One region of the Kitasatospora sp. NPDC008115 genome, then DNA from elsewhere that is predicted to be linked to it. Evidence: riboswitches for the same ligand, from Rfam matches in the RefSeq annotation. Region 1 holds a riboswitch; each other region holds the start of a gene.

What was found. A riboswitch is a leader RNA that binds a small molecule or an ion and turns the genes downstream of it on or off. The one in region 1 is predicted to bind thiamine pyrophosphate.
Region 2: linked by a shared signal. The riboswitch ahead of thiO (glycine oxidase ThiO) and the one ahead of ACFZBX_RS02525 (purine-cytosine permease family protein) in region 1 are both predicted to bind thiamine pyrophosphate.
Region 3: linked by a shared signal. The riboswitch ahead of thiC (phosphomethylpyrimidine synthase ThiC) and the one ahead of ACFZBX_RS02525 (purine-cytosine permease family protein) in region 1 are both predicted to bind thiamine pyrophosphate.

The regions. Positions count from the first base shown of each region.
Region 1 is NZ_JBIBHU010000001.1:564,573-568,895, forward strand. It holds gene ACFZBX_RS02520 (S1C family serine protease) at 52-1,782, opposite strand; TPP riboswitch at 1,965-2,113, shown strand; gene ACFZBX_RS02525 (purine-cytosine permease family protein) at 2,107-3,558, shown strand; gene ACFZBX_RS02530 (glycerophosphodiester phosphodiesterase family protein) at 3,653-4,323, shown strand, end outside.
Region 2 is NZ_JBIBHU010000013.1:104,304-108,626, reverse strand. It holds gene ACFZBX_RS18325 (thiazole synthase) at 1-466, opposite strand, end outside; gene thiS (sulfur carrier protein ThiS) at 470-691, opposite strand; gene thiO (glycine oxidase ThiO) at 688-1,851, opposite strand; TPP riboswitch at 1,843-1,955, opposite strand; gene ACFZBX_RS18310 (NAD(P)/FAD-dependent oxidoreductase) at 2,039-3,271, shown strand; gene ACFZBX_RS18305 (Rv2175c family DNA-binding protein) at 3,331-3,696, shown strand; gene thiE (thiamine phosphate synthase) at 3,693-4,323, shown strand, end outside.
Region 3 is NZ_JBIBHU010000003.1:216,074-220,396, forward strand. It holds gene ACFZBX_RS05365 (VOC family protein) at 1-194, shown strand, start outside; gene thiC (phosphomethylpyrimidine synthase ThiC) at 601-2,433, opposite strand; TPP riboswitch at 2,429-2,563, opposite strand; gene ACFZBX_RS05375 (hypothetical protein) at 2,726-2,932, shown strand; gene ACFZBX_RS05380 (SPFH domain-containing protein) at 3,058-4,323, shown strand, end outside.

The DNA of each region.
Region 1 (4,323 bases):
TAACGGGTCCGGCGGGGTTCGGTGCACCCGGTTTCCGGGGCGGGGTGGGGGTCAGTTGTCTCCGACGCGCTCGCTGAGGGTGACCTTGGTGGTGGCGGTCTGGCCGTTGCGGGTGTACTCGACGTCGACGGTCTCGCCGGGCTTGTGCGTCCAGATCTTGCTGACCAGGGCCGGGCCGTTCTCGATCGGGCTGCCGCCGAGCTTGGTGATGACGTCGCCGGGCTTGAGGCCGGCCTTGTCGGCGGCGCCGCCGGGGGTGACGGCCGGCTGGCCCTGGATGTCGCGGGTCTGGATCTGCGCGCCGTCGCCCTTGTAGTCGTCGTTGCGCAGCACGTCGAGCTTGGCGTAGACCGGCTTGCCGGTCTTGATCAGGGTGTCGGCGACCCACTTGGCCTGGTTGATCGGGATCGCGAAGCCGAGGCCGATGGAGCCGGCCCGGCCGTTGCTGGAGGCGTTGGACTGGATCGCCGAGTTGATGCCGATCACACCGCCGCCGGAGTCCAGCAGCGGGCCGCCGGAGTTGCCGGGGTTGATGGAGGCGTCGGTCTGCAGGGCGTTCATGTACGAGGACTGCGCGCCGGTCTCGTCGCCGGAGGCGACCGGGCGGTCCTTGGCGCTGATGATGCCGGTGGTGACGGTGGACTCCAGGCCGTACGGCGCGCCGATGGCGATGGTGGAGTCGCCGACGTTCACCTTGTCGGAGTCGGCCAGCGGCAGCGGCGTCAGCTTCTCCTTGGGCGGGTTGTCGAGCTTGATGACGGCGACGTCGTAGCCCTCGGCGCGGCCCAGCACGGAGGCGGGGTAGGAGGAGCCGTCGGCGAACTTGACGGTCAGTTTGCCGCCGCCGCTGGAGGCGGGCGCGACCACGTGGTTGTTGGTGAGGATGTGGCCCTCGGTGTCGAAGACGAAGCCGGTGCCGGTGCCGGACTCGCCGTTGCCCTGGGCCTTGATGGTGACGACGCTGGGCAGCGCCTTCTGCGCGATGCCGGCGACCGAGCCCGGGGCGGCCTCGTTCTTCTGCGAGTTGTTGGCCTGGACCGTGGTGGAGGTGCGGCCGGCCTTGGCGCTGACGCTCCCGCCGTCGCGGTCGGCGATGGCCACGCCGACCGCGCCGCCGGCCACGCCGGCCACCAGGGCGACGGCCGTGACCAGGGCGATCAGGCCGCCGCGCTTCTTGCGCGGGCCGCCGGGGAGCGGCGCGCCGGGGTACTCGCCCGGGTAGCCGAGCGGGCCGCCGGGACCACCGGGGGCCCCGGGCGCGCCGGGGGTGATGTCGTGCGGGGCGCCCCAGCCGCCGAGCGGCTGGCCGGCGCCGAACGGGTGGTGGTGCCGGCCGGTGGCGCCCGGGCCCTGCGGGGCGCCGGGGGCGGCGAACGGGTCGTGCGCGGCGAGCGCCGGGGGCACCGGCGTGCCCGGGGCCGGGGTCGCGTACGGGTTGCCGCCGTGCGGGGCGGCGACGGGCGCGACGGGCGCCGGAGCGACCGGGGCGGCCGGGGCCGCGGGCGCGGGCGGCAGGACCGGCGGCGGGGCGTCGAGGTACCCGGACTCGGCGGCCGGGGCGGGCGCCGGGGCGGCGGCCGGCTCCGGGGCGGCGACCTTGCTGAACGCCAGCGTGGGCGTGAACCCGCCGGAGCCCGCCTCGGCGGCCGGCTGGGCGGAGGACGGCAGGCCGGCCGCAGGCTGCTGCGCCGGACCGTCAGAAGCGGAACCCACCACCCCCTGGCCGCCGGAGGGCTGCTCCCCCTGCGACCCGGTGGACCCAACCTCGCGCTCGGTGCTCACGGACGACCTCCATAGCTGACAGGACCAACAACCATAGTTTTTCGCACACCCGATTCGATTGCCGTAAGGACCCTTCTGAAGAACTCATAAGAATCCTTAGCCGGGCCCGACGGCCGCCGCAGCGCCGTGCGCGACCCCGCCCGCCTTGGCGTTCTCCCCGCGGCCGACTAGCCTGTCGCTCCGAACTGACACGCGGGAGCTTGGACCCACCAGGCTGAGAGTGCGCCGGTCGACCGTATGCCACGGAGTCCCGTGGACGGCCGTCGAGGGGGCGCAGACCGCCGGAACCTGTCCGGGTAATGCCGGCGTAGGGAGAAATCGGCCATGCCGCCTGCTTCGTCATCCTCGTCCTCCGGCGCGCCCGCGGCCCCGGGCGTCCCCCCTCGGCAGGACGCCTCGGGCGCCGCCGCCGGTTCCCACGGCGCGGCCACCGCCGTCCTTGAGCCCGCGGGCCGCACCGAGGCACCGCTGGTGCTGGACACCGAGCCGCCCCGCACCCTGCGCTTCCGCGACCACTTCGCGCTCTGGATGAACCTCGGCGTCTCGCTGATCGGCTTCACCACCGCCGCGACCGTGCTCGGCGCCAAGGGCAGCGAGCTGTCGCTGGCCGCCGCCGTGACCGCGATCGTGGCCGGCACCGTGGTCGGCACCGCGATGCTCGGCGTGGCCGCCCTGATCGGCGCCCGGACCGGCGCGCCCGCCATGGCGAACCTGCGCGGGCTGTTCGGCACCCGGCTGTCCTACGTGCCGACGGTGCTCAACATCGTCCAGTGCGTCGGCTGGGGCGTCTACGAGCTGCTGACGATCGCGCTCGGCGCGCAGACCGTGGTCGGCACCGAGGGCTACCGCTGGGTCTTCGTCGTGCTGGCCGGCGCGCTGACCACCGCGCTGACCATCTGGCCGCTCGGCGCGATCGCGGTGCTGCGCCGCTTCGTCGCCGCCGCGGTGGCGGTCGCGATGGTCTACTTCACCGTCCAGCTCGGCCGGCACGGCGTCCCGGACCCGGGCGCGGGCAACTGGCACGGCTTCCTGCCCGCGACCGACGCGATGATCGCGGTGTCGATCTCCTTCGTGCCGCTCGCCGCCGACTACACCCGGCACTCGCGCACCCCGCGCGCGGCGTTCTGGGGCAGCTTCTCCGGCTACACGATCGCGCAGGTCTGGTGCTACGTGCTCGGGCTGATGGCGCTGCTCCAGGCGGACGGCGACCCGGAGCGGATCTTCGACTCGTTCCTCGGCGTCTGGGCCGGCTGGCTGTTCCTGCTGGTGCTGGTGCTGCGCGAGACCGACCAGTCCTTCGCCAACGTCTACTCGACCGCGATGTCGATCCACAACCTGCTGCCGAAGGTCGACCGCCGGGTGCTGACGGGCGGCACCGGTGTGCTGATCACCGTGCTCGCGCTGCAGATCACCGAGTTCACCGAGTCCTACTACGCCTTCCTGGGCCTGATCGGCTCGGTCTTCGTGCCGATGTTCGCGGTGCTGGCGGTCGACTACTTCCTCGGTGCCGGGCGGCGCGGCTGGAACCTCTCCGCCGACGCGCCGTCCCGGTGGCTGATGCTGCTGCCGTGGGCACTGGGCTTCGCCACCTACCAGCTGATCGCGCCGACGGCGGTGGCCGGCTGGTGGACGGACCTCTGGACCTCCGCGCAGGAGGCGCTGCACTTCACCCCGCAGGAGTGGACCTCGGCCTCGCTGTTCGGCTTCCTGGTGCCGGCCCTGGCCACCTGGGCGCTCACCCCGCTCGCCCGGGACCGGTCCGCCGCCGCGCGCTGACGCCCGCCCGGCCCCGGACGCGGAGGCGAAGACGGCCCCTCGGGTTGGGGCCGTCTTCGCCTGCGCGTCATGTCCGCGTCCTATCGTGTAGGGCGTGACCAGCCCCGATGTCTCGCCCGCGACGGCCCGCACCGCGCCGCCCGTCCAGGTGATCGCCCACCGCGGTTCCTCGTTCGCCCTGCCCGAGCACACCCTCGCCGCCTACCGCCGGGCGCTCGCCGAGGGGGCGGACGCCCTGGAGTGCGATGTGCGGGTGACCGCCGACGGGCAGCTGGTCTGCGTGCACGACCGGCGGATCGGGCGGGTCTCGGACGGCCGGGGCACGGTCTCCGCGATGACGCTGGCGGAGCTGGAGGCGCACGACTTCGGGGCCTGGAAGACCGGCCGGCCGAGCGAGGACCCGGAGCTGCGCGGGGTGCTGCGGCTGGAGAGCCTGCTGGAGCTGGTCGTGGACTGCGGGCGCCCGGTGGACCTCGCGATCGAGACCAAGCACCCGGTGCGCTTCCGCGGCCGGGTGGAGTCCGAGCTGCTGCGGGTGCTGGAGCGGTTCGGGATCGGCGGCGGGAGCGGCGCCGGCGGCGGGACGGCGGCCGGGGGCCACGGCGTCAACGCCCGGATCATGAGCTTCTCCTCCGTCGCGCTGGCCCGGGTGGCGGCCGCCGCGCCGCAGTACCCGCGGGTGTTCCTGTTCGAGCGCGGCCTGGTGCTACGCGGACGGCTGCGCCCGGGCGCGCCGCTGCCGGGCGGGGCGCGGATCGCCGGTCC
Region 2 (4,323 bases), on a different contig from region 1:
AGCCCAGCGGCATGATCGCCGCGCAGCCGACGTCCTCCAGCTTGCGGGCCAGCACCGGATCGTCGTTGGTGTACGGCAGCACCGTGAAGCCGTCGTCGACCAGCGTCTCGGCGGCGTCCAGCAGCTCGATCGGGTCCGGCAGCAGGGTCCGCTCGTCGGCGATCACCTCCAGCTTCACCCAGTCGGTGCCGAGCGCCTCGCGGGCCAGCCGGGCGGTCAGCACGGCCTCGCCGGCGGTGAAGCAGCCGGCCGTGTTGGGCAGCACCCGGATGCCGTTGCGGGTCAGCACGTCGAGCACCGAGCCCTGGGTGCCGGCGTTCACCCGGCGCATCGCCACCGTGGTCAGCTCGGTGCCGGACACCCGGAGCGCCTGCTCCAGGACCTCCAGGCTGGGGGCGCCGCCAGTGCCCATGATCAGCCGGGAGGAGAAGGACGTCCCGGCGATGGTGAGAAGGTCGTCGGCCATCGGTCAGCCTCCCTGGACGGCGGTGAGGATCTCGATCCGGTCGCCCGCCGACAGCGGCGTGCGCGGCCACTCGGCGCGCGGCACCACGGCCTCGTTCAGGGCGGCGGCGACGCCGGAGTGCGCCTGGCTGAGGGTGGCGACCACCTCGGCCAGGGTGGTCGAGGCGGGCACCTCGCGGGGCTCGCCGTTGACGCTCAGGGGGATGTCGCTGGTGCGGGGGCTCATGCCGGGACCTTCGTGAATCGGGTGGGGGAGAACGGGCGGGCGAGTTCCGGCAGGTCGCCGGTGGCCAGGTACTCGGCCACCAGGTCGCCGGTGACAGGGGTCAGCAGCACGCCGTTGCGGTAGTGGCCGGTGGCGGCGACCAGGCCGGGCAGCGCGGTCGGGCCGAGCAGCGGCGCGTTGTCCGGCGAGCCGGGGCGCAGCCCGGCGCCGGTCTCCACCAGCGGCAGCTCGGTGATGCCGGGGACCAGCTCGTGCGCGTCGCGCAGCAGCTCGTACACCCCGCCGGCGGTCACGGTGGTGTCGTAGCCCTGCTCCTCGGTGGTCGCGCCGACCACCAGCTCGCCGTTCTCGCGCGGCACCAGGTAGAGGTGGCCGCCGCGGACGACGGCGCGCACGTTGCGGGAGAGGAACGGCCGGTACGCCTCGGGCACCCGCAGCCGCAGCACCTGGCCCTTGACCGGGCGGATCGCCGGCAGCACGCCCGCGGGCAGGCCGGGCAGCAGGTGGCTGCGCGATCCGGCCGCGAGGACCACCCGGTCGGCGGTGACGGTCTCCTCGGTGGCCAGCCGGGCGCCGGTCGCCCGGTCCTGCTCGACCAGCAGCTCGGTGACCTCGGTGCGGTGCACCACCACGCCGGCCCGTTCGCACGCGTGCAGCAGGGCCCCGGCCAGTCGGCGGCCGTCCACCTGGTGGTCGTCGCCGACGTGCAGGCCGCCGCGCACGCCGGGGGCGAGCATCGGCTCCAGCCGGCGGGCCTCGCGGCCGGTGAGCCACTGGGAGTCCAGGCCGAGCCGCTGGTGGAAGGCGTGCAGCTCGCGCAGTTCGGCGCGGTCGTCGGAGTCGAGGGCGACGGCGATGGTGCCGCACTGCCGGTAGCCGGTGTCGTGGCCGCCGCTCGCCTCGGTGAGTTCGGCGGCGAAGGCCGCGTACCGCTCGTTGGAGGCCATCCCGAGGCGCAGCAGCGGCTCCTCGCCGTACTGGAGTTCGGTGACCGGGGCGAGCATGCCCGCCGCGACGTCGGCGGCGCCGTGGCCCGGCCGGGCATCGATCAGGAGGACGCGCAGTCCGCGCTGGGCCGCCCGCCAGGCGACGACGAGTCCGATGATCCCACCGCCGATGACCAGCACCTCGGCGTGGGCGCCCCGTACCAGGCGTGTCAAAACTGTTCTCCCTTCGCCGGAATGACCCGGATCAGGTTCGGACGGTCGCAGGCCGTGCCAGCCCGCCTCTCAGCCCGGTCCGCCGGGCTCCCGCGATGGTGCCCCCACCTTAACTCCGGGCGGTGCGCCCCCTGAAGGCGCCTGCTGCGGGCCCTAGGTCCGGAGACCTCGGACCGGGCTCAGTACAGTGACGGGCGTGGCTGAGCTGAGCGGAACGGGACAGACGGATCGGGTGGTCGTGGTCGGCGCCGGGCTGGCCGGGGCGCAGTGCGCCGCGGTGCTGCGGCGCGACGGCTGGCAGGGGCGGATCACGCTGGTCGGCGAGGAGCCGCACGCGCCGTACGACCGGCCGCCGCTCTCCAAGGACGTCCTGCTCGGCAAGACCGACAACCCCGCCCTCGACCTCGACTTCGACCAGCTCGGCGTCGAGCTGCTCCCCGGCCGCCGCGCCACCGGCCTCACCCCCGGCGGCGCGGGCGGCGTGCTGCACACCGACGCCGGGGACGAGCCCTACGACGCGCTGGTGATCGCCACCGGCGCCGAGCCGCGCGCCCTGCCCGGCGCCGAGCGCGCCCACCTGCTGCACACCCTCGACGACGCGCTCGCGCTGCGCGCCCTGCTGCGCCCCGGCCTGCGCCTGGTGCTGGTCGGCGCGGGCTGGATCGGCGCCGAGGTGGCCACCGCCGCCCGGGCGGCCGGCTGCGAGGTGACCGTCGTCGAGGCCGGCCCGGCGCCCGTCCCCGGCGTGCTGCCCGCCGAGGTCGGCCGGGCGATGGCCGCCTGGTACGCCGAGGCCGGCGTCGACCTGCGCTGCGGCACCGGCGTCAGCGCCGTCGAGCCGGGCGCGGTGCTGCTCGCCGACGGCTCGCACCTGCCCGCCGACGAGGTGGTGGTCGGCGTCGGCGCCCGCCCGGCCACCGGCTGGCTGGCCGGCACCGGGGTCGCCCTGGACGCCGCCGGCGCCGTCCTGGTCGACGAGCGGCTGCGCACCACCGTGCCCGGCGTCCTCGCGGCCGGCGACTGCGTCAGCTACCCCTCGGCGCGCTCCGGCACCCGGCTGACCGTCCAGCACTGGGACCACGCGCTGCAGTCCGGCGAGGCGGTGGCCGCCACCCTGCTCGGCACCGACGCGCCGCCGTACGACCCGGTGCAGTACTTCTGGTCCGAGCAGTTCGGGCGGATGGTGCAGTACGCCGGGCGGCACGGCGCGGACGACGAGCTGCTGTGGCGCGGCTCGCCGGACGGCGCCGGCTGGTCGGTGCTCTGGCTGCGCGACGGCGCCCTGCGCGCGCTGCTCGCGGTGGACCGGCCGCGCGACCTCACCCAGGGCCGGCGGCTGATCGAGCGCGGCGCCGTGCTCGACCCGGCCCGCGCCGCCGACCCGGAGGTCCCGCTGAAGTCGGCGCTCGCCGCCGGGTAGCGGCGGGCGGCGGCCCCGGTTGGTGCGCGGCGGGCCGCCGAGGTGGCAGTCTGGTGCTTGTGAGTGAGATCGAAGCCAAGATTGAAGCCCTGGTCCCCGCGTGGCTGTACCTCCCCGACATCTCGGAGAAGTGGGGACTGGTGGTCACCGAGGTCCGCAACATGGTCAAGAAGGGTGACCTGATCGCCGTCCGCCGCGGTCCCAACAAGTCGCTCCAGGTCCCGGCGGCGTTCATCGACGAGACCGGCCCGGTGAAGCACCTGGTCGGCACGCTGACGGTGCTGCGCGACAGCGGGTTCAGCGACGAGGAGATCCTTGAGTGGATGTTCTCCGAGGACCCGTCGCTGCCCGGCACCCCCGTCCAGGCGCTCTGGGAGAACCGGGCCACCGAGGTCAAGCGCCGCGCCCAGGCGATGGCGCTGTGACCGACCTGGCCGCGACCGGCCCGGCCGTGACCGACCGCCGGGCCCGGCTCGCTGACGCGCGGCTGTACCTGTGCACCGACGCCCGGCGCGAGCGCGGCGACCTCGCCGAGTTCCTGGACGCCGCGCTGGCCGGTGGCGTGGACATCGTCCAGCTCCGGGACAAGGGCCTGGAGGCCAGGCAGGAGCTGGCGGCACTGGAGGTCTTCGCGGACGCCTGCCGCCGGCACGGCAGGCTGCTCGCCGTCAACGACCGCGCCGACGTCGCCCACGCGGCCGGCCCGGACGTGCTGCACCTCGGGCAGGACGACCTGCCGGTGCCCGCCGCCCGGGCGATCATCGGCGAGGACGTGCTGATCGGGCGCTCCTGCCACGCCGAGTCCGAGGTGGACGCGGCCGCCGCCGAACCCGGCGTCGACTACTTCTGCACCGGCCCGGTCTGGCCGACCCCGACCAAGCCGGGCCGCCACGCGCCGGGCCTCGGCCTGGTCGAGTACGCGGCGAAGCTCGGGACCGAGCGGCCGTGGTTCGCCATCGGCGGCATCGACCTCGGCAACCTGGACGAGGTGCTGGCCGCCGGCGCCCGCCGGGTCGTGGTCGTCCGGGCCATCACCGCCGCGGAGGACCCGG
Region 3 (4,323 bases), on a different contig from region 1:
AGTCCAACGTCGACCACATCTGCCTCACCGTCGACCCGCTCGACTGGCAGGAGGTCATCGACTCCGGCGCCTTCACCGTCCTGGAGGGCCCCGTCACCCGCTACGGTGCCCGCGGCGACGCCACCTCCGTCTACGTCCAGGACCCGGACGGCAACACCGTCGAACTCCGCTGGTACCCCGAGGACGCCGCCTGACCGGCCGCGCCCCTCCCGGAACCGCCCGGGCCGTCCGGTCCACCGCCACCCGATGGCGACGGCTGCGGCACTGGTGCGCGAACGATCAATCCCGGAAGCTCTTTTCCGGTGCTGCGTCCGCCTCGGCTCCGGGGGGAATCGGCCATGTCCACGAACTCGTCCGCCCGGTGTTCCCCCACACTCGCCGCCGGCCGGGAGCCGCCCGGACGACACGACCGAACGCACGTGGCCCTCGTGGCACTGCCGAGCCACCGTCACCGCATGGTCACCGTCGACCAACGGGGCCACGGCGCGGCTCGCGCCGACCGGGCGACGTCTCACGCGCCGCCTGCGGACGAACGGCGGAGCCGAGAACGACGAAGCGCCGTCCCGGAAGGTACTCGGGGCGGCGCTTCGGACGCGGACGTCAGTCGGCCAGGGGGAGGTAGACCTTGTTGCCCTGGGCCTTGAACTCCTCGGACATGGCCTGCATGCCGGCCAGGGCATCGGCGTCGTAGCCGGACGCGACGGCGGTGGCGCCGTCGCCGTGCTCGTCGCGGATCTTCTGGGAGATCTTCATCGAGCAGAACTTCGGGCCGCACATCGAACAGAAGTGGGCGGTCTTGGCGGGTTCGGCGGGGAGGGTCTCGTCGTGGAAGTCGCGGGCCGTCTCCGGGTCGAGGGCCAGGTTGAACTGGTCCTCCCAGCGGAACTCGAAGCGGGCGTCGGAGAGGGCGTCGTCCCAGGCCTGGGCGCCGGGGTGGCCCTTGGCGAGGTCGGCGGCGTGGGCGGCGATCTTGTAGGTGATGACGCCGGTCTTCACGTCGTCGCGGTTGGGCAGGCCCAGGTGCTCCTTGGGCGTGACGTAGCAGAGCATCGCGGTGCCCCACCAGGCGATCATCGCGGCGCCGATGCCCGAGGTGATGTGGTCGTAGCCGGGCGCGACGTCGGTGGTGAGCGGGCCCAGGGTGTAGAAGGGGGCCTCGTCGCAGATCTCCTTCTGGAGATCCATGTTCTCCTTGATCTTGTGCATCGGGACGTGGCCCGGGCCCTCGATCATCACCTGGACGTCCTTGGCGCGGGCGATCCGGCCCAGCTCGCCCAGCGTCTGCAGCTCGGCGAACTGCGCCTCGTCGTTGGCGTCGGCGATCGAGCCGGGGCGCAGGCCGTCACCGAGGGAGAAGGTGACGTCGTAGCTCGCGAGGATGTCGCAGAGTTCCTCGAAGTTCGTGTAGAGGAAGTTCTCCCGGTGGTGCGCCAGGCACCAGGCGGCCATGATCGAGCCGCCGCGCGAGACGATGCCGGTCTTGCGGCGGGCGGTCAGCGGCACGTAGCGCAGCAGCACGCCGGCGTGCACCGTCATGTAGTCGACGCCCTGCTCGCACTGCTCGATGATCGTGTCGCGGTAGACGTCCCAGCTCAGCTCCTCGGCCTTGCCGTCGACCTTCTCCAGCGCCTGGTAGAGCGGCACGGTGCCGATCGGCACGGGGGAGTTGCGCAGGATCCACTCGCGGGTGGTGTGGATGTTGCGGCCGGTGGAGAGGTCCATGACGGTGTCGGCGCCCCAGCGGGTGGCCCAGGTCATCTTCTCCACCTCCTCCTCGATCGAGGAGGTGACGGCGGAGTTGCCGATGTTGGCGTTGATCTTCACCAGGAAGTTGGTGCCGATGATCGCCGGCTCGACCTCGGGGTGGTTCACGTTGACCGGGATGACGGCCCGGCCGCGGGCGACCTCCTCGCGGACGAACTCCGGCTCCAGGCCCTCGCGCAGGGCGACGAACTCCATCTCGGGGGTCACGATGCCGCGCTTGGCGTACCCGAGCTGGGTGACGGCGGCGCCGTCACGGCCGCGCAGCGGGCGGCGCGGGCGGCCGGGGAAGACGGCGTCGAGGTTGCGCAGGTCGCCGCCGCGCGGCGAGGTGTGCCTGATGCCGTCGTCCTCGGGGCGCGCCTCGCGGCCGTCGTACTCCTCGACGTCGCCGCGCTGGCGGATCCAGGCGTCGCGCAGCGCGGGCAGGCCGCGCCGCACGTCCGGCTCGTAGTCCGGGTCGGTGTACGGCCCTGAGGTGTCGTACAGCGGGACGGTCCTGCCGTTGGTGAGCACGACCTCGCGGTACGGCACGCGCAGGTCGGGGCGGGACCCCTGGCGATGGGCCTTGCGCCAGGCCGGGGTGGGGTAGCCGGTGCCCGCGCTGGTGACGGCGGTCCCGTCGCCGGACTGCGGACGGGCAGACTGCGGCTGTGCCTCAAAGGTGGTCATCGGACCTCAAACTCCCTACGCCGGCATTACCCGGTCAGGTTCCTGCGGTCGACGCAGCCTCCGGTCCGTCCGTCGACGTCCCGTTCAGCGCCCTCTCAGCCCGGTGCTCCGAGCTCCCGCGTCCGCAGGCGGTGTTGCCCGCGCATGACGTCCAACACCGTAGCGAGCCGATCGCCGGAGGTCCAGAGGGGGTCCTGGAGGGGGAACGCCGAGGTCCGGACGGTGAACGGGGGACGGGAGGCCTCCTCTGCGGGCAGACTGGCCCCGTAGTCGACGAGTCGAGGAGGCCGGCGTGGTCGGGAGCACGGGGCGGGTCACCGGGGCGGTTGGCGCGGGGCTGGTCGGCGAGGTGATGGTGCACGTGCCGGAGCGTCAGGGCACCGAGGCGTTCCTCGCCTACCTGGCCGTGCCGGGCGAGCGGCTGACGGTCGGGACGCCGGTGGTGGTGATCGAGTACCAGCCGCCGAGGACGGTGTACGTGGCGCCGATCGGCCCGTGACGCGCCGATGACCGTCCGGTGACGACCTTGTGACGGTCCGTCATGTCACTTCCCTTTCCCCCGGATCGGCCCGGGCGGACAATCCGAATCGGCGCTTCTCCAGCGCCGGAAGGGGGAGTTGGACCATGGGCTACATCGTCGCCGGGGCGGTCGCCGCGGCACTGGTCGTCGGGATCACGCTCTTCAAACTCATGTGGCGGGTGGCGGAGCCGAACGAGGCACTGATCATCTCCGGTTCCCGGCACCGCACCGAGGGGGTCGGCGACGGTCTGGGCTTCCGGATCGTCACCGGTCGCGGCACCCTCGTCACCCCCGGCCTGCAAGGGGTCCGGCGGCTCTCGCTGGACCTCAACGAGGCCGAGCTGAACGTCGAGTGCGTCACCACCCAGGGCATCCCGGTCCGGGTGAAGGGCGTGGTGATCTTCAAGGTCGGCGACGACGAGGTGTCGATCGCCAACGCCGCCCGCCGCTTCCTGGACCAGCAGAAGCTGATCAGCCAGCGCGTCCACAACGTCTTCGCCGGCCACCTGCGCTCGATCGTCGGCGGGCTCACCGTCGAGGACATGATCCGCGACCGCGAACGGCTCACCGGCGAGACCCGGGCCGCCTCCGGGCTGGAGATGGAGAAGCTCGGGCTGATCATCGACACCCTGCAGATCCAGGAGATCATCGACCCGACCGGCTACATCAAGAACCTCGCCATCCCGCACGCCGCCGCCGTCCAGCGGGACGCCCGGATCGCCCAGGCCGAGGCGGACCGACTGGCCACCGAGGCCGAGCAGGAGGCCGCCGCCCGCAAGGCCGAGGCGACCCGCAACAGCGAGATCCAGCAGTCCTCGTACCAGGCCGAGATGGACACCGCCACCGCCCGCACCCGGCAGGCCGGGCCGCTCGCGGACGCCGCCGCCCGGCAGGAGGTGGTGGTCCAGGAGACCCGGGTCGCCGAACTGGAGGCCCGGCGCAAGGAGCAGCAGCTCCAGATCGACGTGCGCAAGCCCGCCGACGCCCGCGCGTACGACACCCGCACCAGCGCCGAGGCGGCCCGCGACGCCCGGATCTCGGCCGCCCAGGCGCAGGCCCGGGAGACCGAGCTGGCGGCGGCGGCCGAGGCCAGCCGGGTCCGGGTCGCGGCCGAGGCGGACGCCGAGGCCACCCGGCTGCGCGGTCTGGCGCAGGCCGAGGCGACCACCGCGGCCGGCCAGGCCGAGGCATCCGCGGCCGAGGCGCGCGGCCTGGCCGACGCCGCGGCGGCCCGGGCGATCGGGCTGGCCAGGGCCGAGGGAATCAAGGCGCGGGCCACCGCCCTGTCCGAGAACCAGGACGCGGTGGTCGCCCAGGAGTTGGCCGAGCAGTGGCCGCAGATCGTCCGGGCCGCCGCCGAGTCCTTCGGC